DNA from 2 places in the Solibacillus sp. FSL R7-0668 genome. Region 2 is predicted to be linked to the other one. Evidence: riboswitches for the same ligand, from Rfam matches in the RefSeq annotation. Region 2 holds a riboswitch; the other holds the start of a gene.

Region 1 (15,442 bases), 740 kb from region 2:
CCAATTATCACTATCACCTAGCCTTTTCTTATCATCGAAGCTATCAATTTCAAAAGGCCATCACACATATTGAAATTGCGACAAAGCATATGAGACATTTATTTAAACCATTATTTCAACTAAAGCTTTACTCGATGAAAGGTGTCATTCTCAATGATCTTCATCATTTTAATGAAGCATTAAATGAATATAACGCTGGTTTAAATTTATTGCAGCATGTGACGTCGATTCAAACGCCTTTGCAATATAGCTCCTTACATAACAATATCGCCTATTGCTATGAGTGCCAGAAAAACTTTACGAAAGCCTGTGAGCATTATGCGTTAGCACAGCACTATGAACATGATTTACATTCCGTGATCAATTGGATGCGCGCATGTTATCAGTTGCAAGATTTCGCGCAGCTTCACCAATTATTTACTACATACGATAAAAACCAATTTTCTGTGCCCCATCATTTATACCAACGCGCACTGCTTATCTATGCATGTGAAAGTGAAAAATCAATACCCGAGCTCAAGCAATTAGAGGAACAGGCCTTCCCCCATTTTGAGCAGCAACAGTATTTTGAGCTCATCCTTTTCTACGCACCACTGTGGGCTGGCTTTTATGAAAACTTACATGCTTATAAACAAGCGAGTCATTGCTACCGGTTAGCACTACAGGTAAGTGAAAAAGTGCGCAAACGCATGAGCAGTTAGAGGTGAAATATGAATTATAAAAAAGAGTATTTTCTATTGTGGATTGGTCAAGGAATTTCAAGACTTGGGAGCTGGATTTATTTAGTGGCGCTAAATTTAACCGTTTGGCATATGACCGAATCTCCTGCTATGGTTGCTGGATTGTATATGATTGGACCGATTGCACGCATTATCGCAAGCTTTTTTGTCGGCTCGATAGTGGATCGTTCGAATAAACGCTTAATGCTCGTATTAAGCGATTTGTCTCGCGCACTCCTTGTATTTATGCTACCTTTTGCCCCATCAATCTGGCTAATATTTGGCATAGTATTTTTAAGCAATATTGCCACAAGCTTTTCGCAACCAAGCAGTACGTTTATGATTACAAAACTAGTTGCAAAACAGGATCGGCTACGTTTCAATGCGGTGAATAGTATCGTAAGTTCAGGTAGCTTTATGATTGGTCCTGCACTTAGCGGTATCATCATTGCGCTGACTAATACGACAATTACGATATGGATTAACAGCTGTGCGCTTGTCATTAGTGCCTTTTTCATGTACTTGCTACCGAATATTTCTCAGCGTGTCGCAGACGGACGAAAAATCATCTCACCATCTGTCCTACGTCAAGATTTTCAAGCTGTGTGGCGCGTGATGTCAGAGCATCGAAGTGTCGTCCAATTTTTCGTTTTGTATAGCTGTGTCCTCATGATTACCCATGCACTGGATTCGCAAGAGATGTCGTTTTTGAAGGATTTTCATAAGGTTTCTGACGCTGCATATGGGGTGATTGTCGGGGTTACTGGGATTGGCGCGATTGTTGGAGGAATTGCAGCGGCGAGCTTTGTCACAAGACTATCCATCTCCACTTATATTGGGGCTGGGCTGTCATTGACGCTCGTTTGTTATACGACCTTTTATGCCTCTCCTAATTTAGCACTAGCGATTATCGCCTTTATCTTACTTGGTTTCTTTATGTCATTTAGCAATGCTGGCTATGCAACGATCTATCAAAAATCGGTGCCAACAGAAATTATGGGGCGATTTACAAGTGTGCTCACACTATTCGAGAGCGTATTACAAATCACATTAACACTTGTTATCGGTCTAAGTGCACAGTGGTTTTCAATCCAACTGGCGACGAGCATTTTCTCTTTATTCGCCTTAGCTTTAGTCAGTGCGTTATATCGCTTTGTCGTCGTTAATAAAAAAACAATGGAGGCTTGAGTACGATGATTCGTTACGAAACGATTTGTTATTGCTGTAAAAAGACCTTTTTCGTTGAGGAAGGCTCGAACAAATATCGATTATTTAAGCAAAATATGCGCGGAAAATATTCATGTGAGCCATGTGATGCAAAAGTTTATCAAGAAGCTCGCGCACAATTAGTTGGGAAATTGACTTAAAAAAAATCGGGGTGTGCTTCGTCCAAAGACGTTCAGCATACCCCGAAATAATTGTTCATCACCCTATCCTAGAGATGATAAGTGGTTTTGATTAATAAGGATATTTTTGGCTATTAGCAAATATACGTTGAAAATCGCAAATAAAATCTATAAGTGGAAAATATCTCCCCCACGCAATAACTGCGAGTATGTTCATCAACCCCGTATTTCATTGATGAGCCTTAATTTTGCATATTCCCTTGAAGCTTCCGAACCTTTGACGGTGTATAGTTCGCTGCTAACACACCTGCAAAAATAAAGAGAGCCCCTAGCATTTCTTGTGAATCCATTCGCTCACTTAAAAATATAAACCCAAACATGGCCGCGAAGATTGGCTCCAATGAAAAATGAACCCTGTTGAGACGGCATTCGTATGCTTTTGGGCAATAGACTGCAAGATAATAGCAAAGGCCGAACAAAAAATGGCCAGCATAAATAGCGAGCTCCATCCATTTACAGTTTGCGGAAACACAATCGGCTCCGTAAACACCGCGCCAATTAAACTAAAGAAACCGGTGAAGAATAATTGAAACACACCAAGCTGTAAACTATCATGCTGTTGAACAAAATGATTATTTAAAATAATATGTACAGCATATAAAAATGCGGTAATTAAGCAAAGCGCCATGCCAAAGCTAATCGAAAACGAGCCCTTTAATGAAAAAAGCGCTAGACCCGCTAAGGTAATGATTCCACCCGTTACGACTTGTCGAGTTGGCAATTTCCGAGTAATACCGATCATTAATAATGGCACAATAATAACCGTCGTCGCTATTAAAAATCCAGCAACTGAAGCTTCAGTAATTCTCAGCGCATAGGCAAATAAAATACAAACGACGGCCATGACAAAGCCAAGCAAGCTACTTGCCCAAATGGTCTGTCGATTTACTTGTTTAATACGCTTCCAAAAGATTATTGCCGTTATGAAAAATGCTAGTAAAAAACGGTAGGCAATTAATGTAAATGGCTCTAGCTCCTTCACAGCTGTTTTTGTAAATAAATACGAAGCCCCCCACGCTACCGTAACGAGCACTAATAAGAAATTTGCTTTTTTTATACTCATCGATAAAACTCCTTTGGAATGAAACAAAATGCAAAATTGTTACGACTCTCTGTAACAAAACTGTTACCATCATATCAGTAATTTCGATAGCCGAAAAAACATTTTTTTGCGTATATTTTGCGATTCAGTAGCATTCCATCACAATCAATCAAAATCAGTCTATTTCGAGCGAAAAACTGGACAATTATTTTCCGCTTTTCATTTTTCCTAAAACGAAATCTACGAATGGATAGGTTTCCAATTCATTTTTGCGTATGCAAAGATAGAGGCTTTGTTTGATTTGTATACCTTTAATCGTAATGCTTGCTAATTGTTGCTGTTCAATTAAAGGCTCTACACTCAAATTAGGTGCCAAAATCATACCATAGCCGGACTGTACCACCCGAATCGATTCGAATAACCCCTGTAGTTGCAATCCCTTCTTTGGTAGCGGACAATCATTCGCATAAAATACCGCTTCTAACAAATCTCTCGTTGAACTTCCCTTTTCCCGATAAATAAACGTTTCGTCGGATAATGCTTGTAGTGTTACCGTTTTATTAGCTAAGTGATGTGTTGGATGTACGACTATGCCAAAATCGATTTCATTTAATTTTTCATATTGTAAGTCCATTTCTTCCTCTTCACTTTGCACAACAAAACCATAGTCTGCTTCATAATTCATCACTTTTTGCACAACCGTTTTCACGTTACTCAGTTCGATTGTAAATTCAGCAAGTGGCTTATGCTGTTTGTACTTAGCAATCATTTCAGGAAGCATATAATGCATCGGAATATAGGATGTTGCGATTCGATTCGTCTCTGTCATATGTGCCATTCGCAAAATTTTATGTTCAATTTCCTCTTCAAGCTGAAATAACCGCAACCCCTGTTTATAGACAAATTCACCTTCAAGCGTCAATTCGATTCCACGCCCCCTTGTTTGAATAAGCTTCATTTGTAATTCTCGCTCTAAATTGCGAAGCTGAATCGTTACTGCTGGTTGGGTCATCGTTAAATCTTGCGCTGCGAGTGTGACGCTTTTATGTTTTGCTACTTTCATAAAAATTCGGTAGGCATGAATATTCATATCACGTATCTCCTATAAATATTTTTTATGATTCTTCAATAATTATATATTAGATTTATTTTATGAGAAACTGTACCTTTGTTAGAGAGGTGATTGACATGCAATTTATCATGGAACAATGGTTCACATTCCATAGTTTTGTACTTTTTGTAATAGGGGCTATAGCGGCTATTTTTGGGGTATTGCTTGGGGCAGCAGGTTTTATATTGCTTCCTGCGATGTTGATGGTTGGCGTGCCCATTCATACTACGATAGCGGTAAATAAATTTGCAACGGGTGTTTCTTCTTTTGTCAGTGTACTGTCGTTACTAATAAAAGGACAAATTAAGTTAAAAACAATGTTTCCATTTATGATGGTTGCTGCGATTGGTGGTGTCGTTGGGGCATTTATCTCAGCTAACATTAGCGAAAACACACTCAATATTATCGCTTGTATTATTTTAGCATTTGCCTTTTTAATCGTGCTAAAGCAACAATTTAAGCGGATGGAAATTGCAGATTCTTCTGTCACCAAAAAAATTTCTCGCCTTCCACCATTTTTCATTGGTATGTATGACGGGGCAATAGGGCCAGGCTCTGGATCAATGAATATTTCGTATTTTTTAAAAGCTAATTATCCCTATTTAAAAGCCGTGCAGCTGACACGTTTTATGATGTTTTCAAGCTGTATGAGTGCATTTTTCTTTTACTTGTTATACGGAGTATTTGACATAATCATCGCCGTTCCCATTACAATTGGCTCGATTGTAGGAACACAGCTCGCCTTAAAAATCGCACCTTATTTAAAATCAAGATGGATTCAAATGGTGTTGCCGGTGTTGTTTTTCTTTTTATTCATTCAAATGTTAAAAGATGTGCTCTAAAAAAAGGATTGCCCTATTTATTTTCTAGGACAATCCTTAAATTTATTTTTTACGCATAAAGTAAATTACAAATAACATAACAAACCAAAGCGGTGTTAATAACAATGCTGTGCGCGTTTCTTCAGAAATAGCCATTACGACTAATAAAAACGCAAAGAACGCTAAAACGACATAGTTCACAAATGGCGTTAATGGTGCTTTAAAAATCGACGTTTGATGTAATTCTGGGTGGCGTTTTTTATAGATAATATGTGAAATCAAAATAATGCTCCATACCCAAATAAAACAAATCGCACTTATTGTTGTCACGACGTTAAATGCATTCTCTGGCATTAAATAGCTTAATAATGCACCAACTGATACAACTACTGCAGATACGACTAAACCATTTTGAGGCACGTGATTTTTATTAAGCTTCGCAAATGGTTTTGGTGCCTGCTTATTTTTTCCTAAACTAAATAACATACGGCTTGTCGAGAATAATCCACTGTTACCTGCTGATGCTGCGGAAGTTAGCACAACAAAATTAATTAAACCAGCCGCAATCGGTATTCCAACTAACGCAAACACTTGCACAAATGGGGAGCTTGCTGCATTCAATGTATCCCATGGGTTGATCGTTAAAATAATAAATAACGCACCGACGTAGAATAATAAAATACGTACTGGAATTTTGTTAATAGCTGAAGGAATATTTTTTTGTGGATTGGCTGTTTCCGCTGCAGAGACCCCTACTAATTCTACCCCTACAAAGGCAAAGACAACCATTTGGAATGCCATTAAAAAGCCAAATGCACCATTCGGGAATAATCCACCATGCACCCAAAGATTCGATACGGCGACCTTACCTGTATCTGTTTCAAACCCGATGACTAATAACACAATCCCGATGACGATTAATGCGACAATCGTAATAATTTTGATTAAGGCAAACCAAAACTCTAATTCACCAAATAATTTAACCGTTAATAAATTCAATGCTAATAACACGATTAAACAGATAATGGCTGGCACCCATTGTGGGACATCAAACCAATACTGTGTATACATACCGACCGCAATAATATCGGCCATTGCCGTCATAATCCAGCAAAACCAATACGTCCAGCCTGTTACATAGCCTGCCCAATCCCCTAAATATTCTGTGGCGAATTCCGTAAATGATGAATAGCCACCTTTTGAAAGTAATAACTCCCCTAATGCTCGCATGACAAAAAACAATGCAATTCCTACAATTAAGTAGGCAAAAATAATGGATGGACCTGCGAGTGAGATTGCTTTCCCTGACCCTAAAAATAAACCTGTTCCAATTGTTCCGCCTATTGCAATCAATTGCACATGGCGATTTTTAAGGTCGCGCTTTAATTCTGGTTGTTCCAAGACGATTTCCTCCAAATAATAGATCTTCACGTACTGCTAAATGCATCCGAAAAATAATAGGTATTTTCGCGATTGTTAAAAGCTACGATATCTACTGGAGGCTCTCGATTCATTTATTTTGTATTTCCTCTACGAAAAAATGAAAAGAAAAGGGACTAGTTCAATGACTAGTCCCTGTATACGTAAGAATAATAACGTCTCTCATTACCCTTCTGTCCTTTTGCCTGAGATTATGAACCCTTCGGCGACGCTCTATGCGCTCTCTCCAGAAACTGCTCCCGCCTGTAGTATGATCCACAGCGATCGTTGCTTAATACTATTTAATTACACAATTCGCTTCTGGCATCTTCCATCCACAGAATTGTTCGCGCCAATACTATTATTGTACGATAACTAATACTACCAGTGATTTCTCACTTTTACAACAATACCAGCTCAAATGACTAGTACAAAATTAGCAAATATACTGATTTTTCAACATTTTCTGCTCAACGAAAAGCATTATTTCACGTAAAAAAATGTTACACAGAGAATAACTTTTCCATCTTCTGTGTAACATTGCCATTTAAAGTATTATATTTATGTTTTCCAAACGTATTTCATATGGGTCTTCTAATGTCCCCTTTGTCGCACCTGTTTTTTTAAGCTTGATGACAAATGAATGAGGCTTTGCAATATCCTCACATGCCTTTGTTTCTTGTTTACGAATCTCCTCAGGGAAATCAAGTTTTGCATACAATGTATCTTCCTGCTGTGTCAGCGAATCAAATACTAACCCACAGCCATTTGAATATTCCGTAATAAATAAAACTTCTTCCGTCGCAAAATCAATGACAGGTGTATCTTCTAATTGGAAGATTTCTGCCCAAATTTGATAAAGCTTTTCATCTTGAATTAATGTCATGGAAGACCCCACTTCATGCGGGATAAATTCCAAATGTATAAGCAATTCGTAATTCAGTTTATTAGGATCTTCAGACTGTTCAATCGGTGATGATGTCTCTTCATCTTTAACCGGTGCTTTTTCCTTTTCTGTACAACCTACTAAAAAAGCTCCCAGCAATATACTTATTAATACGTAGAGGCCCTTCAAAATTGATCAACTCCTTTTTAGTGATGTATTAGTCGCATGAAGCGCTAAAAAGTTACGTCGTTCCATACACTTCCCATGTTTGTTGATAACTAAAACATGCTTGAGAATTAAAGTTATCTCAAGCACATTTACTAGTCTAATGAAGTTTTTAATGCATTCAATTGCTTGCCTATATAGGTATAGCCTTGTTTTGTATACATTTCGCGCGGTGTATCATCCCCATCGGCTACTAAAATAATGGTTTTTTCCACATATTGCTTCATAACAAATTGTTGCAATTTCGTACCTACGCCTTGTTTTTGATAGGCTGGCAATACGAATAAATTATCGATTTCTGCTGTATTTGCTGATTCGATCACATCTACCGAGCCAATCACTTGTCCATTCAACAGGGCGACAATTTGAGCTTTTCGCTTTTGTTCGAAATCTCTTTTTAACATGGCCTGTTTCGCTTGAGCATAGCCTTCTCCCCACTGCTGCGCATCTTGATAATGAATTGCTAAATAGCCTTCCATTGTTTTTGATGACACAAATTCAATTGTCACATCAGGGCGACTCAATTCACGCGTAAAGAATTCCGGCTCAATAGCATACATCTCTAAACAGCCAATTTCAAATTGATTTGTCAATAAATATTGATGCAATTCAAGTGGGATATCTTCATCCTGCGGAAAGACAGCCTTTAAAAACTGGCGACCACTTTGGCCATGCTTATGCTGTAAATAATTCATCGCTTCCTGTAGTTCGGATAACGTCGGAGTGGATAAAAATTCAATAAAATTACTATCGTAGCGATCTTTCACTTCATCGAGCTGATAATGACGATAAAGTTCCGTTTCACGCTCAACTTGTGCAAATATATTGATATTTCGAAAAGATACTTCCATAATAAACCCCTGCTTTCTATGACAAATAAATCCTTTTTTTAATCATAATAACGTAAAACGATTAATTGATACATACTAGAATGAATTAACTTATCGCTACATCATGCTAAAAGATTCATTTCCAATAATAAACGACATAATTTTTTGTCTAAAAAGATAAAAATAAACGATAATAAGAGCATATGTCACTATACTAAAGTGAATATTTAAAACTTTCACACTTCACATGAATACGTCAAATTATCTAATAATTCAGCAAGTAAGCTTTTGTTGAAATTTGGCGTATAATAGGATTGTTTATATAACTATTACACCAACTCTTGGAGGGTTCGTACACATGAGTACACGTATTGAAAAAGACTTTTTAGGCACATTAGAAATTCCAAAGGACGTTTATTATGGCGTTCAAACGACGCGTGCATTAGAAAACTTCCCGATTACCAAAATGACAATGCATCCTGAATTAATTCGTGCATTTGCCATTGTAAAGAAAAGTTCTGCTTTAGCAAACGCTGCTATTGGCAAATTAGACGAGAAAATCGCCAACGCCATCGCACAGGCTGCCGACGATATTATTGCAGGAAACCTACATGATCAATTTGTAGTTGACCCAATTCAAGGTGGCGCTGGTACTTCGATGAATATGAATGCCAATGAAGTCATCGCTAACCGCGCTTTAGAAATTTTAGGAGAAGAAAAGGGAACATATTCAATCATTAGTCCAAACAGCCACGTGAATATGGCGCAATCAACAAATGATGCGTTCCCATCAGCCATTCACATCGCAACTGTTACAACATTAGATAACTTAGTAATGGCAATGGAAGTAATGCGCGATAGCTTCATCCAAAAATCAGTAGAGTTTGATGGCATCGTTAAAATGGGTCGTACTCACCTACAAGATGCAGTTCCTGTACGTTTAGGACAAGAATTTGGTGCTTATGCAGCTGTAGTCGCTCGTGATATCGCACGTGTAAAAAAAGCACAGCAAACAATGCTTCAAATTAACATCGGTGCTACAGCAATTGGGACTGGCCTAAATGCTGATCCACAATACATGAGCTTAGCGGTTGAAAACATTGCAAAATACAGCAACTTCCCATTCGTTAAAGTGGACAACTTAATAGATGGTACGCAAAACACAGATACGTATGCAGAAGTGTCAGCGATGTTAAAAATCGCCATGATGAATATGTCAAAAATCGCCAATGACCTACGCTTAATGGCTTCAGGCCCTAAAGCCGGTTTTGCTGAAATTCGTTTACCAGAGCGCCAACCAGGTTCTTCTATTATGCCAGGTAAGGTCAATCCAGTAATGCCTGAAGTAATCAACCAAATTGCGTTCCAAGTAATCGGAAATGACTTAACGATTTCGCTTGCATCTGAAGCAGGTCAATTCGAATTAAACGTAATGGAACCAGTACTCGTGTTCAACCTATTACAATCGATCGAAATTATGACAAACGGCTTCACGGTCTTCACAAAACTTTGCTTAGATCATATCGAGGCAAATGAAGAACGTATGCATGACTTTGTTGAACGTTCAATCGGTGTTGTTACGGCATTAGCACCGCACTTAGGCTATGAACGCTCAAGCCAAATCGCACGAGAAGCACTGCATAGCGGTAAATCCGTTCGTGAACTGTGCTTACAATACGAATACTTCACAAAGGAGCAATTAGATATTATTTTAAATCCATTTGAATTAACACAGCCAGGTATTGCTGGTGATAAAAAATTAGCGAAAAACTAATGTTAATATAAAAAATGCTAGTCCTTATAATCAAGGGCTAGCATTTTTTTATCCTAATAGCTTATCTTTTGCTAATGTAATCGCACGCTTACTCACTTCTAATCGATCACCATCTGCGTTCAATTTAACAACACTCGACGTTTCATCAAAAATAGATTTTAATTGTGCTTTCGGCTTTACCCCGACCATCATTGGTTGCGAGTCTTGTTTGATTTTACTAGGCTGCTCCTGTGTCGAATCGACTTGACCATCTAATCCGATTTTCGGAAATGGGCTGCTCGCTTCAGGCTGCGGTTTTCGTCGTGTTTGATTATTGAGACCGGTGTTGCCTGCTCCAACTGAACGAATCATTCATGCCCCTCCTTTTGTTGCTGCAGTTTTTTTATTTTATCTGCACGTCGAAACGTCAACTCCGCTTGAACAAACATAAAAATAACGGTTGCTACGATTAAAATCACTACCCACATACCCAAAACAATTCCTCTTTTCTTTCGCATGACTTACTTTTTTACTAATTGCCCAATATTTTGCGTTTTTCCTTGTCAAAATTGGCGAATTCATTTTTTTCGTTTTACTGGCTGCTTGGCAATAATCGCTGTTCCGGATAATGCTTGATTTGCTAAATGATCTGCCTCATCATTTTGTTTACGATCTATATAATGATAGGCTGCAATTAAACCTAACTTTTGGAGCTTGGCATCGATTTTATCCGCCCAGCTAGCAAGTGCATTATCCGATACCGCCCATTCCCCGTTCATTTCATTGATGACTACCTGTGAATCACCAAAAATTTCAATCGTCTGGTGATGAACACCAAGCTCCTCTAATTGCTCAATTGCCAATAAGAGTGCTGCATATTCAGCCTCATTATTCGAAATTAAATAATGGGCTTGTTGATTGATTCGCAAACGATAGGATTGATTGTTTTGCTCAAAATAGATGACCACACCTAGCCCAGCTAATTTTTCCTCGCGATTAAAACCACCATCAAAATATAGTTGAACATTATGCGGCTCGATTTCAAGTTCCTGTAAAAACTTCTTCAATTCCTTCCATGTCCAGTCGCTATCATGCTCATCCGTCATTGTGTAAGATTTTAGACGACCTGTTTTTTTCATATCTTCTATTAATAAAAAAGCATGTGCTGCTGGAATTGCCTCACTTTTAAACGTGATTTGCTGCTTTGTCGGTGTTTCATATACCCACTCAATCATTAATTTCAACTAATTCGCCCCTTAAAAATTAATCAAATGCCAACTTTTCCATCCCATTTCCCATAATTATAGCAAACAACGTATTGCTATACAAAAATCCACGAATACGCTATAGTACAGGTGGTGATTATTATGAATGTAAAATTTTATGAAAATAATGAACAACGACTACTTGGCATTACATTAAAGGATGCCCGTTTACCCGAAAACAATAATATGGCGTTGCACATCTGTCAAAATGCAGCACAAATTATTTCTAACCGTGAAGAACTCGCACAATTGCTCCATACAGATGTGACGAATTTCGTTTGTGCCAATCAAACACATAGCGCAAATTTCGTACAGATTACAGAGCAGCAAGTTGGAAATGGGGCGCTCGAACTTTCAACAGCCATTCCCGATACAGACGGACTTTACACGTACGAACGAAATGTTGTTATTTCTAGCTTTACCGCGGATTGCGTACCTGTTTTGTTTTATAATGATCAAACGAATTTAATCGGTGCCATTCATTCAGGTTGGCAAGGAACCATCAAGGAAATTACTCGAAAGATGCTGCAACATTTGAAGACGCACGAAAATTGTCAGCCTGAAGATATGCAGATCATCATCGGTCCGGCAATTAGTCAGGAAAAATTCGAGGTCGATACAGATGTTTACGAAAAATTTAAAGCGCTTGGCTATGCGGATGATTTTATGTATTTCAATGAGCGTACAAATAAATACCATATTGATAATCAGCAAACGGTGAAAAAACAATGTGAATTGGCGGGTGTACCAAGTACCAATATTACCATTGACCCGATGTGTACGTTTAATCATGAAGACGGCTTTTCCTATCGTCAAGACCGTGGCACCGGTCGTCATTTAAGCTTTATAATGCGAAAATAACGCATTCATTTGAAAGGGGGACGTCCTAGAATTAATTCTGGAACATCCCCCTTTTGTCTAACTATAAAAAATTATACGACGTCATAGCCTTGCTCGTCGATTGTTTCTTTAATTTGATCCACGGTAACCGATGCTTCGTCAAAAGCTACAGTTACTTTTGCTTCTGCTAAATCAACTTTTACTTCCTGAACACCAGTTAAAGCACCTACACTTGTTTCTACAGCTTTCACACAGTGACCACAAGACATCCCTTGTACATTTAATGTTACGTTTTCCATCATAAATCGCTCCTTATTTTTTCATTAGTTTTTGAATTGTGACAACAAGTTCATCCAATACTTCCGTGTCGCCTTCACTTAATCGATCGACAACACAGCCTTTTAAATGCCCTTCAAGCAAAATTTTCGCCACACTATTTAAAGCCGATTGTGTAGCAGATAATTGTGTAATAATATCATCACAATATACATCCTTTTCAATCATGCCTTTAATACCACGAATTTGGCCTTCTATTCGGTTGAGCCTCGTCGTTAAATTCTTTTTTGTTTGCTCAGGATGATGACTCTTTCGGCAGCTTGTTTCATGTGCTTCATGTACAGCATCATTATTTTGCATGTAAATCAATCCTCCTAACTTACTTCTATTTTAACATACCTTATAGGGGTATGTAAAGTGGCTAAAATTACTATTTTTTTACAATAATCTATGTTAATATATAGTTATCTGAATATTTAGGAGGTACTTTATGAGTAATACAATTGTAAGCCAACTCGACGAAACATTACAACATATTATTCGGTTTGCACCAATGCTAAAAAAATTATTCACAGCCGATGTTTCTGTTGACATTTCGGATTTAGAAAAGGTCGTATTTGAAATCCCTTCAACAGAATTAGGGCATAATAGTGTTCTGAATCGACGCTTAACAGAACAAGATCCCATGGTAAGTGTAATGCGTAATAACCGCGCACAATCCCTTACGATCCCAAAAGAATTATATGGTGTCGATTTGAAGTTGGCGCTTGTACCGATTACCAATGTCGCTGGCAAGGTCGTAGGTAGCTTAGCGATTAGCTCTAGCATCAAAAATCGGGTAGATCTAGTAGAAATCGCTGAAAAATTCACACTTTCTTCGGCAGATATTGGCGCTTCTACATTACAATTATCAGCTTCTGCAGATCACCTTTCTACATATATGTCCACTATTGCAACAGCTCAAAGTAATTTAACCAACCAGGTGAATGATTCAGCAAAAATTTTAGAAATGATTAATAGCGTCGCAAAAAGCACTCGCATTTTAGGCTTCAACGCAGGAATCGAGGCAGCGCGCTCAGGCGAACATGGCAAAGGCTTCGCAGTTGTCGCAAAGGAAATCACAAAGCTTGCTGACCAAAGTGGCGATGCGGTAAATGAAATTCGCCAGTTATTATATGCCATGAAGGAAAAAGTAAATGAGGTATCAGATGCTGTACAAAAAACATCAGAAATCTCCGAAACACAAACATCTACCATTCATATCATTTCAAATTCCATTCGTGAATTAACAAAAGCGGCCGAGCAAATCGATGAATTAGCTCAAAAAGTTTAAACCAAAAACCGTGCGCCATAATTCTGGCAGCACGGTTTTATTTTTGTATCACACCATAATGAAATTTGGCAGTAAGCCGCACATCGCGTTCAAAGCCAAATTGGTCAAACCATTCGGATTGATAATGCGCCTTCAAAACGACACGCTTTTTGGCCACACGCTTTGCTTCAGCTACCCACTCCGCTGATAATGCAATATGACTGCCTGCATGACGTAGCGCCTCAAAATTTGAAGATTCTTCAATGACTTGCTCAAACATCGGGTCCATATAGACGACATCATAGCTATTGGAAGATTGTTGCTGCAAATATTCCAATGCATTTGCGTGAATCACTTCAATATTACGCATGCATGCGGTTAATGGTAACTCAGTCGTATCATATGTTTGCATACCTTTCTTTACGATAAAGGCAACATTTTGATTGGCCTCTAAGCCGGTCACTTTTCCCTGCTTTCCTACAACATAAGCCGCGAGTAAACTATCCGAACCAATACCAAGTGTACAATCTAAAAACGAGTCCCCCTGCTGTAATTCACATGCAGTCAATAACGGCTCCTGTTCACCACGAGCAACACGTTTTAAGCGGAAAGCAGAGGAATTAGGATGAAAAAAGAAAGGCGACGCAGCACCTTTCGCATAATATTCATACCGATTTTTCCCCGCTATGACGACATCAGCATCATAGATTTCAGCTAACTTTTTCACAGATCTTTTTTGTCGTGGGATGATCTTTGCGTTTAATTCCTTGCTTGCATCCTGAGCAAGCTGGAGCGACACATCATCCGGTCGCCCTGCCGTTGTGACAATGGTTACTCGGCACATACTTGCTTTAATACATCCGCTAAGTGATCACGAATTTGCTCCATTGGGAAGCCCTCGATTTGCTCACGTGGGATGAAATAAGCTAATTGACCGTCCTTTAAAATAGCCATTGACGGCGAGCTTGGTGGCACTTCATCAAAATAACCGCGCATTGCCGCTGTTGCTTCTGGATCCTGCCCTGCAAACACCGTCACTAATTGATCTGGCTTCACCTCTGCCACTGCTTCACGCGCTGCCGGACGTGCTAAACCTGCTGCACAGCCGCAAACCGAGTTAATGACAACAAGTGAAGTCCCCTTCGTTTCTGCCATAAATTCATGTACGCTATCTGCTGTCGTTAACTGTGTAAAACCTGCATTTTCAAGTTCAGTACGCATCGGTTTTGTCACCTCGCGCATATATTCATCGTAAGCGTTCATCTTTTCGCCTTCTTTCGTTTATATTCACAAACGCTATTATATCAGTGTTTTATCACGTTGTATAATATTTCAACTTCATAATAATTCATAGTTATTCGGAATTTTGGTTGCTTTTATGTTGCTTTGGTTGCTTTTCGTTGCTGAATTATTTAGCTAAAAAATAACCCTCCATGAATAAATAATTGCGGAAGGCTTTATCCCATCGGACTATTTTAATTTTATCCTTAGCCAAGAACTTCTTGGAGTTATAACAATCATTCGAAATATTCTTTAA
Region 2 (15,442 bases):
GAGCTGCTTTATTCTATACAAATACATTTTCTAATCAAATTCAGATATATAATTCATTGGAATCTATTTACGTTCGTGCTACGATAAATATATTAAATAGTGAGTAAAATTAGATGGAGTAGTCGTAATTAGAAGAAGGTGAATGGCATGCGAAAAATATATTTAGTAGGATTTATGGGTTGCGGAAAGAGTGCCATAGGTAGACGTTTAAGTTATTACTTAAAAATGCCGTATTATGATATGGATCATGAAATCGTGCGACAGCAGGGGATGTCGATTCCTGAGCTATTTGAAAAATATGGTGAAGCACGATTCCGCGAAATTGAAACAGAGTTTTTACGAAATTTTCGTGATGAAGCATGCATTATTGCGACTGGTGGTGGCGTGGCGGTCAATGAAGTAAACCGCAAAATTATGCGTCGCTCAGGTTTAGTATTTTTTTTGGATGCAAAATTTGAAGATATTTATATGCGAATCCGTCATGATAAAAATCGTCCGATTGTTCAAAAATCTACTGAGCAAGAATTAGAGGAACTGTATAATAACAGACGGAAATACTATCGTGAGGCAGGCCATATTCAAGTTTTAACTGCGGGTCGTACATTACGCCAAGTTGTTGAGTATATCGCGTTCCAAGTAAATCGTCTGAAAGGCGAATGAAAATTAATTTTATTAAAAAAATGTTCGTCTTTTAACTTAATTTAAAAAAAGATTGCGTTTATATAGTGTTCAATGTTAGGATATTGCTGAGAGTAATCTTAATGTATAATTGAATTATAGTGAACGCGGATGATGATACGGGGAGAGAACGTGAAGTCACGTCGCCGAAGGAGCAAATAGCAAGGGCTATGAATCTCTCAGGCAAAAAGACTCGTATTGGACGCAACTCTGGAGAGCGCTGTATTAGTACAATGCAGCCACCAAAGGGGAAAGCCAATTGTGTGAACAGAATTCAACAATCGGTGTAACTTTCAGGTGCAAGGACAGAGAATCTCTTATCTAAGGGGTTCGTCTGTCTTTTTTTTGTGGTATAAAATAGCGAATGTTACGAGCCACAGGAAAAACATTATTTTGGCACCAAAAGTGTTTTTCCATGAGGTTTAAAATGAATGAACCTAGCAAAAATACATAACAATAAGGAGGACTTGAACATGACAAATGAGTTAAAAAGAACACCGCTTTTCGATGAATATGCAAAATATGGTGGTAAAACAATTGATTTTGGTGGCTGGGCATTACCTGTTCAATTTTCATCAATTAAAGAAGAACATGATGCCGTTCGAAATCGCGCAGGGCTTTTTGATGTATCGCATATGGGTGAAATTTTTGTAGAAGGACCAGATGCGCTAAACTATTTACAAAAAATGCTATCAAATGATATTTCAAAAATTGCAATTGGTGGTGCGCAATATAGTGCGCTTTGCTATGAAAACGGTGGCGTTGTCGATGATTTATTAACATACCGTTTAGCAGACAATCGCTATTTACTTTGCGTCAACGCAGCGAATACTGAAAAAGACTTCGAATGGTTGCAACAACATGTTGAAGGTGACGTTACCGTAACAAATGCATCTGATGACTATGCTCAAATTGCATTGCAAGGTCCTTTAGCTGAAGAGGTTTTACAAACGTTAACGGATACTGATTTAACAACGATTAAGTATTTCCATTTCCAAGAGAACGTTCTAGTTGGCGGCCATGCCGTGCTTGTATCTCGCTCTGGTTATACTGGGGAAGACGGCTTTGAAATTTACGGTACACCGGCAGCTATCACAGATCTGTGGAACAAAATATTAGATGCTGGTAAAGATAAGGGTGTTGTAGCAGCAGGCTTAGGTGCTCGTGATACATTACGCTTTGAATCTTGCTTACCACTTTATGGTCAAGAATTATCAAAAGATATTACACCACTTGAAGCAGGTATCGGCTTTGCAGTGAAATTAACGAAAGATCCACAATTTATCGGTCAGCAAGCATTAATCGATTTAAAGGAACAAGGGTTGCCACGTAAGTCAGTAGGGATCGAAATGATTGATAAAGGGATTCCACGTCATGACTATAAAGTCTTTAAAGACGGTGTAGAAATCGGTATCGTGACAACGGGTACACAATCACCTATGACAAAACGCAATATCGGTTTAGCTTTAATTGACGCAAAATTTGCAGAAGTCGGAAATGAAATAGAAGTTGAAATTCGTGGAAAACTTGCAAAAGCGCAAATTGTGAAAAAGCCATTTTATAAACGTTCATAAATACCATTTCGTGCTAAAATAGCGCGGAATCGTCTATTTTCTTAGGTGGATTTTAACGAAAATGTATATGCTCCAATCCACCAAATTAAACTTTTGAAAAGAGGGTTATGTAATGAAACATCGTTATTTACCAATGACAGAACTTGATCAGCAAGAAATGTTAGCAACGATTGGTGTTGCGACAATCGATGAGCTTTTCGCAGACATTCCAGAAAAAGTACGTTTTAAAGGGCAATACAATATTAAAGCAGCGAAATCGGAAGCTGCTTTAATGAAAGAGCTAGCACAATTAGCAGCCAAAAACAAAGATACAGCGACAAATGTATCATTCCTTGGTGCGGGGGTATACAACCACTACAAACCAATTATCGTAGACCATGTCATTTCACGTTCAGAATTCTATACAGCCTACACACCATACCAACCTGAAATTTCTCAAGGGGAATTACAAGCGATTTTTGAATTCCAAACAATGATTGCTGAATTAACAGGGATGGATTTAGCGAACTCTTCTATGTATGATGGCGGTACAGCTTTAGCAGAAGCAGGTATGCTAGCGGCAGGTCATACACGTCGAAAAAAATTATTAGTTTCTGGTGCCGTACACCCTGAATATAAAGACGTTGTGGCGACTTATGCCTATGGTCAATCAATCGAAATCATTACAATCCCAACAAAAGACGGTGTAACAGATATCGAAGCATTAAAGGGCTTAGTTGATGATCAAACGGCTGGTGTTATCGTTCAATATCCAAACTTCTTTGGTCAAGTGGAGAACTTACAGCCATTAGCGGATATTACGCATGATGCCAAAGGGTTATTCATCGTTTCTTCTAACCCATTAGCACTTGGGATATTAACACCTCCAGGTAAATTAGGTGCAGACATTACAGTTGGTGATGCACAAGTCTTTGGTATTGCTGAAGCATTCGGTGGTCCCCACTGTGGTTTCTTCGCCGTGACAAACAAATTAATGCGTAAAGTGCCAGGACGTTTAGTTGGTGAGACAGTTGACCAAGATGGCCGTCGTGGTTATGTATTAACATTGCAAGCACGTGAGCAGCATATCCGTCGTGACAAAGCGACTTCTAACATCTGTTCGAACCAAGCATTACTGGCATTAGCAGCTTCTGTGGCAATGACAGCACTTGGTAAACAAGGTGTACAGGAAATGGCGAAGCAAAACATCGTGAAAACACGCTATGCGAAAAATGCATTTGAAGCGGCTGGCTTTGAAGTCGTTTATCAAGGTGCACATTTTAACGAAATCGTTGTGAAAACAACTGCAAGCGTTACAGATATCAATAAAAAGTTAATTGAAAAGGGCATTATCGGTGGTTTCGATTTAGGACGCGTTTACCCAGAATTAGCAAACCATGCGTTAATCGCTGTTACAGAGATTCGTACGAAAGAAGAAATTGATGCACTAGTTGCGGAGATGGGGGCTTACAATGCTTAACGAAAACCAATCACTTATTTTTGAAATTACAAAACCAGGTCGCGTTGGCTATAATTTAGAAGCGTTAGATGTACCTGATTTCGACCTAACAGAACTATTACCAGCAGAATTAGTGCGTACGGAAGTAGCGGAATTACCAGAAGTATCTGAATTAGATATTATGCGTCACTACACAGCACTTTCACGTCGTAACCACGGTGTAGACTCAGGCTTCTACCCATTAGGTTCTTGTACGATGAAATACAATCCAAAAATTAACGAAGCGGTTGCACGTTATTCTGGCTTCGCGAACCTCCACCCATTACAAGACGAGTCAACAGCTCAAGGGGCAATGGAATTATTATATGATTTACAAACTTCATTAGAAGAAATTACAGGTATGGATGAAGTAACATTACAACCTGCAGCAGGTGCGCATGGTGAGTGGACAGCACTAATGATGATTCGTGCATTCCACGAAGCAAATGGTGAAGGCCACCGTAACAAAGTCATCGTACCGGACTCAGCTCATGGTACAAACCCAGCCTCTGCTTCTGTTGCAGGCTTTGAAACAATTACAATCAAATCTGGTGAAGACGGCTTAGTTGACTTAGATGATTTACGTCGCGTTGTTGGTGAAGATACAGCAGCACTTATGTTAACAAATCCGAATACACTTGGTTTATTTGAAGAAAACATTATCGAAATGGCTGAAATCGTACACAGTGTTGGCGGTAAAGTGTACTATGATGGCGCAAACTTAAATGCGGTAATGTCTAAGGCACGTCCTGGCGACATGGGCTTTGACTGCGTACACTTAAACTTACACAAAACATTCACTGGTCCACATGGTGGCGGTGGTCCTGGTTCTGGTCCTGTAGGGGTAAAGGCGGATTTAATTCCATTCCTACCAAAGCCAGTATTAGTGAAAAAAGAAGATGGTTCATTCCACTTTGATTACAACCGTCCACAATCAATCGGACGCGTGAAGCCTTACTATGGAAACTTTGGAATCAATGTTCGTGCTTACACATACATTCGTTCAATGGGTCCAGACGGCTTAAAAGCAGTAACAGAATATGCGGTATTAAATGCCAACTATATGATGCGTCGTTTAGAGGAGCATTTTGATTTACCATATAACCGTCATTGTAAACATGAATTCGTTTTATCTGGTCGTCGTCAAAAGAAACTTGGCGTACGTACACTGGATATCGCAAAACGTCTGTTAGACTTTGGCTACCATCCACCAACAGTTTACTTCCCATTAAATGTGGAAGAGGGGATTATGATCGAGCCAACTGAAACAGAATCAAAAGAAACATTAGATGCATTCTGTGATGCCATGATTCAAATTGCGCAGGAAACAATTGAGAACCCTGCAATCGTACAAGAAGCGCCTCATACAACTGTTGTTAACCGTTTAGATGAGACACGTGCTGCACGTACACCAGTTTTACGTTACACAAAGCCTGAAGCGGTAGCACAGGAAGTATAATTTGCTTCAGCAAAAGTCCCCTACTACTATAAGTGGGGGATGAATGCTATCAATACGATTTATATTCAGTAATGATTCAAACCTCAGCTGAATCAAATTATGCCCCGGCGGATGTCACAGATTTTTTAGAGGAGTTTTTCAAGCGCGCTTGAAAAAAATCTGGACGCAATTACGCTGAGGCGTAATTGATTTAATATAAGAGCCAGATAGTATATCTACTGGCTCTTTTTTACATTCAGAGGTAAGACTTCTAACATATTTACTATATAATAGAAGAAACTCATTTTGAAACGCGAAAAAAGCTCTCTAAATTGCTAGAGAGCTTTGTTAGGTTAGTTTTTAGATTTCACTTTACCTGTCCAAGTTTTGAAGCCGCCTTGTAATTGGTAAATTTGGCTGTAGCCTTTTTTCTTTAATGTTAAAGCTGCACGTGCACTACGGCCAGAGTTTTGGCAGTAAAGGTATACTGGTAAGTCTGGACGGATTTCTTTATGGCGCGTGTTGAATTGCGTCATCGGAATGTTACGAGCACCTAAAATATGGCCTGCCTCGAATTCTTTTGGTTCACGTAAGTCAATTAATTGTGCTTTACGGTAGCCTTCGATAAACTGTTCTTGTGTTAAATTTGTTACGGCTTTTTTTAAGCGCATCGAGTTGATCACGATATATGCAACGATCACAACGAGGATTGCGAGAATGGTGTATAAAATTGTCACAGCGTTATTGCCCCTTTCTTTCTGTACTTTCTATTATAAGAGAAGAACTAGAGATAGTCGAGCTAGTTTGTTAAAATGAACAATTGGAGGCGAGGAAATTTTGAAAAAACAATGGTATTTTATCAATTCGGGTCCGTGTCACCCAGCATATAATATGGCATTAGATGAAGCGTTGTTAGATTGGCATAGTGTGGGCGAAATTCCTCCTGTTATTCGTTTCTATGAATGGAATCCTGCCACCTTGTCCATTGGTTATTTCCAACAGGTACATAAAGATATTAATTTACAAAGCGTAAAGGAACAAAACTTGGGCTTTGTGCGTCGTCCTACAGGTGGGCGAGCTGTCTTACATGATCAGGAGTTGACCTATTCTGTCATTGTATCCGAAAGCTATCCAAATATGCCTGCAACGGTGACAGAAGCTTACCGTGTGATTAGTGAAGGTATTTTACTAGGATTCCAAAAGCTTGGCTTAGAGGCGTATTTTAGCGTGCCAGAAACGAAGGAGCAATTTGATGATTTAAAAAAACCAAAAAGCGCGGTTTGCTTTGATGCTCCTAGCTGGTACGAATTAGTCGTAGAAGGCAAAAAGGTTGCAGGCAGTGCACAAACACGTCAGAAGGGTGTTATTTTACAGCATGGAGCGATATTGCTTGATTTGAACGAGGAGCTACTGCTGTCGGTGTTTAATTTTGAATCGGCTGAAGCGAAAGAGCGAATGCGAAAAAAATTACCTCAAAAGGCTGTTGCGATGAATCAATTTGTCGATACACCCTTTACGATTGCGGATTGTGTTGATGCGTTTTCAAATGGCTTTAAAGAAGCGCTTGATATTGAGCTGGTGCCATACAAACTGAATGAAACACAACAGCAATATGTTGAACATTTAATGAAAAATAAATATGATACAGATGAGTGGAATTATAAAAAGTGAAAAACGAACATGTGTTTTAGTTTTTTGAAAAAATTTTTTGGGTCCCGAAACGTTGATATACTTACATTTACTCAAACTTTAAAAAAATCAAGCCCTTGTTTGAAAAAAAAATTTGTTGTAATCTTTTAAAAGTATATAAAAACATCTCAACATATGGGGTAGTCCTATAGAATCAAACACAAGATATTGTGTTTGATTCTCATTTTTGTTGGGAACTTTAATATTATTAAATCGTTCAAAGGGGGCTTAAGTGGTGGCAAGTGTTATAGAGCAATCCATCCCAATCAATCAACTCAATCAAGATATTGAACTATTTCCGCAAGTGCACCCGATTACATCGGATATGCACCTTACGCATAAAGGAGTTTCACGTCTTGTTATGATTGACCGTTATTCTTTTAAAGATACGGAAAAGAAAACTTTAAAAGCAGGAGATTTTGTTGTCTTAACAGTGAAACAAGATCCAAAATTCCCGGCACGTGGCCTTGGGATTATCGAGGCTATTAATCAGGACAAAAAAACAGCCACTATTCGTATTGAAGAAGATTATCGTCATGTATTAGAGGGCGATGAGCAAACGACAGGCATAATTGAACGTTCTTTAGATATTATTGAAAAGCCACTCGAAATTTATTATGAGCAAATTGCAAAGCGTAATGCAACAGGCTTAGCTTCTGTTGAAACGACAGAAGAAAAACGTCAAGAATGGTTTGAAAAATTTTATGAGCAGCTCGTAGCGATGAACTTCATTCCAGCAGGGCGCGTTATTTATGGTGCTGGCTCTGAAACAGAAGTAACATTCTTTAACTGCTATGTAATGCCATTTGTAGCGGATTCGCGTGAAGGCATTAGTGATCACCGTAAGCAAGTAATGGAAATTATGAGCCGTGGTGGTGGTGTTGGTACGAACGGTTCTACGCTTCGTCCCCGCAACACATTAGCGCGCGGTGTCAACGGTAAATCAAGTGGCTCGGTTAGCTGGTTGGATGATATTGCAAAGCTGACACATCTTGTGGAACAGGGTGGGTCGAGACGTGGTAAAATTTGTTAGTGCCTCGTCTTTAAATAAACCTCGTGAATTGCTGGGAACTCTTTAACTGGATTATGGAACACTGATTAAGAGGTGGCGTATGAAAGTTTATGATGCAAAAATTCAACAAACATGCGAAATATGTGGTTTTCAAATCAATCATAATAAGCAAGGTAGATTTACCTCACATTTAAAAAATGAACATGGTTTAACTTTAAATGAATATTTAATTCAATTCTTTTATGACCAAAAACAACTAATTTGTAGTTATGAGTTGTGTGACAAACAAGTAAGCTTACGAAGAGGTATCCCGAATTTGTTTTGCACCATAAGCTGTGGTGGCAAAGGAACTCCTTTAGTTTGTGAAGTTTGTTTGACTAAATTTGATGAAAAGAATAGAAATACGAAGACTTGCAGCAAGAAATGTGCAAAAATACTTCGTTCGAAAAACACATCAAATTGGCACAATCAAATGAATGAAGAAGATAAAATTAAGCATTTTGAAAATATCATCTCGAAAACCGCCATTACAAGAAGAAAAAATAATACACCTTCTTGGAATAGTGGGAAAACGGGTATTTATTCAGAAGAAACAATTGCAAAAATTAGAAATGCTACTCTAAAGCAATTAGGTTTAGAAGCTTATCGCAAAACAAGAATTGAAGTAAGGCTTGAGAAGTTTTTAATTGAAAAAAATATTCCTTATAAATATTCATTTATTACAAATAAAGTTCAATTTGATTTTTATTTAATGGAATCAAATATATTAATCGAATGTGATGGAGACTTTTGGCATGCAAATCCAAAGTTCTACCCAGATGAGACTAAATGGTATCACACACAAAAGCGTATTCGTGCAAAAGATTTGGTGAAAAACGAAATAGCCAAGCAACTGAGCATGACATTATTACGTTTTTGGGAAGATGACATTATGAATAATTTCGAGTTTGTTGAAAAAAGTATTATAAATGCACTATCAGCTACAACGTAACTAGAAATGGTCAGCGTGAATGCCTAAAAATGATAGTGGGACAAAGACAATCAGCAGCCAAGCTCCGTATAGGAGAAGGTTCAACGACCATCGAAAACACGCTTTTTGCGGAAGTGAGTAGAGTAGGGGTGAAGTCACTCCGAAGTGCGAGGGCGTAAAAGATACGCAAGATATGGTCTCAACTTTATGGTGACATAAAGAGTGCGGAAGTAACGACTCTGCCTAAGGAAATTGGCACAAATGATCATGCTAGCAGATTGGCATCCGGATATTGTAGAATTTATTATTTCAAAAATGCAAAATCCACGTATTTTACGTTATTTAATCGAAAATACAAGCGATGAATCCATCATTCGTCTAGCGAAAGAAAAGTTAAAATTCAAGCCTTTATCGCAGCAAGAAGAAGCGATGTATCAAGGGATTGTCAATTATAAAAACATCGAAGGCTTCGGTGGTTTTAATGAATCCATTATTCGCGATGCCGAAACAAAGCTACGTGATGGTGGTACGTATTCTGTTCATAACCCAGATTTCTTAACGGGTGCGAATATTTCAGTAACATTAACGAAAGAATTCATGAAAGCCGTTGAAAATGACGAGGAATTCCCGTTACGTTTCCCAGATGTGGCGAATTACACACCGTCACAAATGCTTGAGTATAACGAAAAGTGGCATGAAATTGGCGATGTTCGTGAGTGGGAAAAGCTAGGCTACCCAGTGCGCACCTATCGTACAATTAAGGCGAAAGAGCTGTGGAACTTAATTAATGTTTGCGCAACTTATGCAGCCGAGCCAGGAATTTTCTTCATTGATAACGCCAACGACATGACGAATGCTAAAGCATATGGTCAGCAAGTCGTGGCGACGAATCCGTGTGGTGGAGTTCGCCTCACGTTAAAAATCGCGGGATGAAGCGGGAAAGCTGAGACGCCAATCCGAACCGAAGTTAGTTAGTAAAGGAACTAACAGGGGCAACGCATAGATCGTGAACCTCATCATTTGAGAATATAATCGATCCACGAGACCGCGACATTGTAAAGACTTATGCAATGAAAATGTATGCTGAACTTGCACGAAAAACAAGTGTAAGAACTAGAGGATAAAAAGCCTTTAGGATAACAAAAAATTGGAACAACCCCTAGCACCATATTCTGTTTGTAATTTGGCTGCGGTAAACTTAGCGAAGTTTGCAAACAAGGAAACAAAAACAGTGGATTACGATGCATTACGTGAAACGGTGAAAGTCGGCGTACGTATGCAGGATAATGTAATCGATGCAACGCCATATTTCTTAGAAGATAACAAAAAGCAAGCACTTGGCGAACGCCGTGTAGGTCTTGGCGTTATGGGTCTTGCCGATTTACTTATTTACTGTGAAAAAGAATACGGTTCAGATGAAGGGAATGCACTTGTTGATGAAATCTTTAAAACAATTGCCATTGCCGCTTATGAACAATCGATTGAATTAGCTACAGAGCGCGGCAGTTTCCCATTCTTACAAGGTGAAACAGAAGCAGAAACAGCGCGTTTACGTGATGCCTTTATTCATACGGGCTTCATGAAAAAAATGCCACAGCATATTCGCGAAGGCGTCATTGCAAGTGGTATTCGCAATTCACACTTATTAACCGTTGCACCTACGGGTAAACAAGTTGCCCCCTATATTTGTAAAAATGTAGAGTAAACTTGGCTATATGCGGGAAACCCTGGCGTATCTTTTACTACCTAGCCTTGCCAGCTAATTAAGGTAAAAATGTAAAAGTGTTGGTTTAAAAACCTACCAGACAATCCGCAGGGAAGTCGTGGCTGACCCCTCAACGACTACATGCCGAGCAACCATTTTATTTGAGGAACATTTGTTCTTGTTTTATAATGATTAAAACAGACAGAGGTGATTCAAATGAAAAAGAATTGTCTTCAATGTGGAAAAGAAATTCATGTTAAGCCAAGTCAGTATGATCGGAAAAAGTATTGTTCAAGGTCGTGTAAAACAGACTATCAGCAGAAAAATCCACCCCAATTTTGGAAGGATATGAATAAAAAAGTAACAGTGAAATGTTCATATTGTAAGCAGCCAATATCGAGAAAGCCATCTACAGTGAACAAAACAAATTTTTGTAATGTAGAGTGCAAAAAATTATACCAATTAAGTAATGGGCATCTAATCAATCAGCATTTAAGAAAAGATGTCAAAGTAATTTGTCAGCAATGTAGTCAAGAATTTACGGTTCCTAAAAATAGAGAAAACAGTGCAAGATATTGTTCGAAAGGTTGCTTGGGAAAAGCAAACGGTGAACGTGGAAAAATACAATATAAAAAACAAATTAAATTAAATTGTATTCACTGCTCTAAGGAATTTGAAAAAAACCATCTACTCTCAGAAAATTAAACTTTTGTTCACAAGCATGCATGGCGATTTATTATGCTGAAAACCAATTGTTTACAGGTGAAAAAAGTGGAACCTGGAATGGTGGTAGTATTGACTATTATGGACCTAATTGGCGTAATCAAAGAAAAAAGGCAAGAAAAAGGGATCACTATACTTGCCAGGATTGTGGAATCGCTGAGAAAGAATATGGACAACAACTTTCTGTACATCATATAACTCCTTTTAGAGAATTTAAAGGAGACTGGAGAAAGGCAAATGAACTTTCAAATTTAATTACATTGTGTGAATATCCATGTCACAGAAAAAGACATTCTAATAATGGTTGATGATATAGTCTGACCCATATGGCGACATATGGAACGGGTACTAATAATCCCGTCCTCTATTCAATAGAGAGTAACAAATGTGAGCACAGGTACAATGGTCGGAGTTGCAACAGGACTTGAGCCTTACTTCAGCTTTACTTATTACCGTTCAGGTCGTTTAGGGAAGTTTATTGAAGTAAAAGCGGAAATCGTGAAGGAATATTTAGATGCGAATCCAGAAGCGGATGAAAATAATTTACCAAGCTGGTTCAAATCATCTATGGAGCTTTCAGCAGAGGCACATGCCGATGTACAATGCATCATCCAAAACTGGATTGATTCATCGATTTCGAAAACAGTGAATGCACCAAAAGGCTACGGTGTCGAACAAGTACAGCAAGTGTATGAGCGTCTATACAAAGGCGGCGCAAAAGGCGGTACGGTATACGTAGACGGCTCTCGTGATTCACAAGTATTAACACTAAAAGCTGAAGAAGCAAATAATGATGAACAATTAGAATTTGAAGAATTAAAGCAAGCTGAAGAACAGGTGAAGCGTCAAGTCGTATTAGTGGATACAATTAAACCATTAACAGACACAGACGTAACAATCGGTTCAGAGGTCGGCAACACATGCCCAGTATGTCGTCAAGGGACGGTAGAAGAAATGGGCGGCTGTAACACATGTACAAACTGTGGCGCACAGCTAAAATGTGGCTTGTAATCAAATAGACGAAAAAACGCGTGGATCATATGTCCGCGCGTTTTTTGTTCTCTTCATCTTTGGAAAGTAGCGAAATAATTTGTTCGTTTTGCTTGGAGATGTCCTTCACTGCATGCTCAATGGAAATGGCAGTAATCGTTAAAATTGCAAGTAAGAAAAATGATAAAATCCCCAATTGATACACCCCCCATCAACTAAAGTTCATCCTCTTTCATTACTAAAAAGACCCCGATAAAAATGAGGATGGTGCCGATCCAAAATGACCAGCCAAGTGTTTCGCCAAGTAGCAGCCAGCCTAAAAATGTCCCGACAATTGGCTGTAAAAAGAAAAACAGCCCACCACTTGCCGCATTCATCAGCTGCAACCCTTTATTCCAGAGTAAAAAGCCACACGCCGTTGAAATGACACCTAAATAGAGGATACCGCCCCCAATCGAAGGGTGCAGCATTGCTTGAAAGTCTACTTGGGCGAGTCTTGGAAGAACAATGGGCGTTAATAAAAGAACCGCAATACTTGAAGTGTACGTTGTCACGACAATTTGTGAATACTGTGTCGGAATTTTTTTCACCAGTACGGACATCAATGCCCAAGTAAGCGCAGCAATCAGTAAATAGAAACCGCCCAATTGCAAAGCGTGATCCATGCCACTGCTTCCTACAATGATTCCAACGCCAATTGTGGCAAGTGCAATTGAAAAGCACTTTTTCCATGTTAACGATTCTTTTAAAATAAAGCGTGCGAATAATACCATAAAGGCAGGGGTTGTCGAAGTGATAATGGCCCCCATTTGAGCGCTGGAAAGCATCGTCCCTATTTCTTGTGTGACAATGGAAATCGTATTCCCGATGAATGCGACAAGAAATACAATCCACCAATCCTTTTTCGCAATTGCCCATACTTGTTTTGTTAAAATCCCAATAATCGCTAATGTAATCGCGGCAATGAAATAACGTATCCAAACTAATTCGAATGGTGGTACAACCTCTACTACTACTTTCACAACAACGTACATGCCACCCCAAATACTAGCAGCAATTGATAAAAATAAAGCACCTAATAGTTTCTGATTCATCTTGATTCCTCCGTTTTTTGAAAAGTAGAGCCTAACGGAAGAAAGTTTCTTCAACCGTTAAGGAAGAAGAATCGCTGGTACGTCTTGTTCAAATAATGGTGCATAAAACATAAAGCTCACGTCCTTAACTTAAGATTTAGAATTAAGTATAACGTAATGGAAATAAAAAACAATAACGGAAACGACGCCAATGGATAGAAATTAAGACTTTGTAAAAGTAATGTAAATATCTTTTTCTAGGAAGCTAAAACGATGATGAAGTGTTTGGAATAGGAACCTATCATTATTTTGAAATAGGGCAAGATTTGAGCGTGGATTTGCATGATAGGTACAAAAAAATCTAATATTCTCTATGTGATTAAACATTCTGAAAATAATCGATTTAGTTGTATCAAAATTCTAATCCGCCTTCACAATTTACAGAAAGTTTACACATTTCGTACAGAATATTAAAAAAGGACAGGTATTGTTAAGGGAGATAGAAAATTTGACTTAAACTAGAGAAGCGAGGAATCCCTAATGGCGAGAAAAATATTAGTTGTAGAAGAGGATAAAAATTTAGGGAGCTTATTGCAGCTATATTTAATCAAAGATGGTTATGAGGTGCGTATCGAGAGAGCTGGTAAACTTGGATTAGAGGCGCTTGTACAATATGGACCTGATGCAATCATAGTCGATTGGACATTACCTGATCTAGAGGGAATCGAGATCTGTCGACAAATTCGTTATCAATCTGATATCCCAATTATGATGATTAGTTCGAGAACAGATGAATTAGATGCGGTGCTCGCTCTTGAGATGGGGGCCACTGAATATATTCGTAAGCCAATTGGATTTCGCGAGCTCTTGACACGTTTAAGAATCCATTTAAAACGCTATGAAAAAGCACAACAGCAACAGGAACGTGTATCAGAGCTAGTGATTGGTCCGTTTAAAGTGGATTTAGTCATGCTCAAGGTGTATAAGGGAGAAGTAGAGATTCCATTAACAAAGCGTGAGTTTAAGCTGTTGCTGCACTTATTAGAACAACCGGGGGATATCAAGTCTCGTGAAGAAATTATAGAAATGCTTGATTTTACGAAAGGCGATAAGCGTACAGTCGATGTACATATTCGAAGACTGCGAGAGAAAATTGAAGAACAGCCAAGCTCACCAAAGTGGATAAAAACTAAAAGTGGCATCGGCTATTATTTTAATGAAAAAGCACAGGAAGTCTCTTACAATTCGTAGGGGGCTTTTCTGTGTAAATGCGCGGAATTCCTTTTACAAAACGAGGTATTTTGCATTATACTTAGTGAACATGTAATTAAAAGGAGGTTTGCCAAATGTCTGAGCAAACAGAAAAGAAAAAGTTAAGCTTACAAGAGCTTGTAAAGCAGCAATTAGAAGCCAAGAAAAACAATGCGGGTGGCGGTAAAAACAATCTAAAAGGTGATACGTCAACGAAAAAAATGAAGAGCCAACAAACAAAGAAAACAAGTAATACGCGCCGTAAAATGGGTGTGTAACCAATTGCCCGAGCATGAAATCCATGTTCGGGTTTTTATTTTACATAATTTCACAAATAAAGTGATTCCAAACTTACACTCATTCGTCTATACAGCTGAGAGGGGGAGATACTTTGCGACGAGACGTCTTTGATACGCACTATGATGCGATTTTTAAATACATACTTTACTTAACAAATGACCGTCATTTAGCACATGATTTACTGCAAGAAACCTTTTACCGCTATTATCAAAAAAATTATGATACAAATGAGCGTCTATACTTATTAAAAATTGCGCGTAATTTAGTGTACGATCATTATCGCAGGAAAAAATTAATCAGTTTTTTTACGTTGAAAAAGGAGCCAATAGCTACCGCAAAGCTACCAGAAGAAGTCACGATTCAAAATGCAGATAATGAAGCGCTCTATCATGCTTTGCAGCAAATTAAAACCAATTACCGTGAAGTGGTGATTTTACGCTATATCGAGCAATATTCGGTGAAAGAAACGGCGGAGATTTTAAATACAACGGAAGTCAAAGTAAAAAATGATACCGCGCGTGGCTTAAGGGCGTTACGCGAGTTATTGGGAGGGGTACGCGAT

Evidence for each region. Region 2 has a riboswitch for glycine ahead of gcvT (glycine cleavage system aminomethyltransferase GcvT). Riboswitches for the same ligand answer to the same signal wherever they lie in the genome.
Region 1: another riboswitch for glycine. It lies ahead of MKX47_RS08300 (amino acid permease); the one in region 2 lies ahead of gcvT (glycine cleavage system aminomethyltransferase GcvT).

The regions. Positions count from the first base shown of each region.
Region 1 covers NZ_JBBOUU010000001.1:1,700,743-1,716,184, reverse strand. Annotated here, with positions in the region: gene MKX47_RS08330 (helix-turn-helix domain-containing protein) at 1-701, shown strand, start outside; gene MKX47_RS08325 (MFS transporter) at 711-1,907, shown strand; gene MKX47_RS08320 (hypothetical protein) at 1,913-2,086, shown strand; partial or broken gene MKX47_RS08315 (DMT family transporter) at 2,308-3,188, opposite strand; gene MKX47_RS08310 (LysR family transcriptional regulator) at 3,373-4,257, opposite strand; gene MKX47_RS08305 (sulfite exporter TauE/SafE family protein) at 4,356-5,120, shown strand; gene MKX47_RS08300 (amino acid permease) at 5,163-6,500, opposite strand; glycine riboswitch at 6,703-6,779, opposite strand; gene MKX47_RS08295 (dehydrogenase) at 7,066-7,593, opposite strand; gene MKX47_RS08290 (GNAT family N-acetyltransferase) at 7,725-8,480, opposite strand; gene aspA (aspartate ammonia-lyase) at 8,818-10,233, shown strand; gene MKX47_RS08280 (DNA primase) at 10,282-10,584, opposite strand; gene MKX47_RS08275 (hypothetical protein) at 10,581-10,706, opposite strand; gene MKX47_RS08270 (reverse transcriptase-like protein) at 10,791-11,456, opposite strand; gene pgeF (peptidoglycan editing factor PgeF) at 11,580-12,338, shown strand; gene copZ (copper chaperone CopZ) at 12,410-12,616, opposite strand; gene MKX47_RS08255 (metal-sensitive transcriptional regulator) at 12,630-12,953, opposite strand; gene MKX47_RS08250 (methyl-accepting chemotaxis protein) at 13,084-13,926, shown strand; gene MKX47_RS08245 (class I SAM-dependent methyltransferase) at 13,964-14,749, opposite strand; gene MKX47_RS08240 (BrxA/BrxB family bacilliredoxin) at 14,737-15,168, opposite strand.
Region 2 covers NZ_JBBOUU010000001.1:2,435,948-2,451,389, reverse strand. Annotated here, with positions in the region: gene MKX47_RS12150 (shikimate kinase) at 148-660, shown strand; glycine riboswitch at 790-883, shown strand; glycine riboswitch at 887-989, shown strand; gene gcvT (glycine cleavage system aminomethyltransferase GcvT) at 1,152-2,252, shown strand; gene gcvPA (aminomethyl-transferring glycine dehydrogenase subunit GcvPA) at 2,365-3,711, shown strand; gene gcvPB (aminomethyl-transferring glycine dehydrogenase subunit GcvPB) at 3,704-5,188, shown strand; gene MKX47_RS12130 (rhodanese-like domain-containing protein) at 5,521-5,904, opposite strand; gene MKX47_RS12125 (lipoate--protein ligase family protein) at 6,059-6,838, shown strand; partial or broken gene MKX47_RS12120 (ribonucleotide reductase N-terminal alpha domain-containing protein) at 7,092-7,877, shown strand; gene MKX47_RS12115 (hypothetical protein) at 7,969-8,859, shown strand; partial or broken gene MKX47_RS12110 (vitamin B12-dependent ribonucleotide reductase) at 9,085-9,738, shown strand; partial or broken gene MKX47_RS12105 (vitamin B12-dependent ribonucleotide reductase) at 9,989-10,543, shown strand; gene MKX47_RS12100 (hypothetical protein) at 10,760-11,248, shown strand; gene MKX47_RS12095 (HNH endonuclease) at 11,269-11,574, shown strand; gene MKX47_RS12090 (response regulator SirA) at 11,654-12,277, shown strand; gene MKX47_RS12085 (hypothetical protein) at 12,303-12,452, opposite strand; gene MKX47_RS12080 (DMT family transporter) at 12,472-13,350, opposite strand; gene MKX47_RS12075 (response regulator transcription factor) at 13,870-14,580, shown strand; gene MKX47_RS12070 (hypothetical protein) at 14,676-14,858, shown strand; gene MKX47_RS12065 (RNA polymerase sigma factor) at 14,972-15,442, shown strand, end outside; gene MKX47_RS12060 (hypothetical protein) at 15,441-15,442, shown strand, end outside.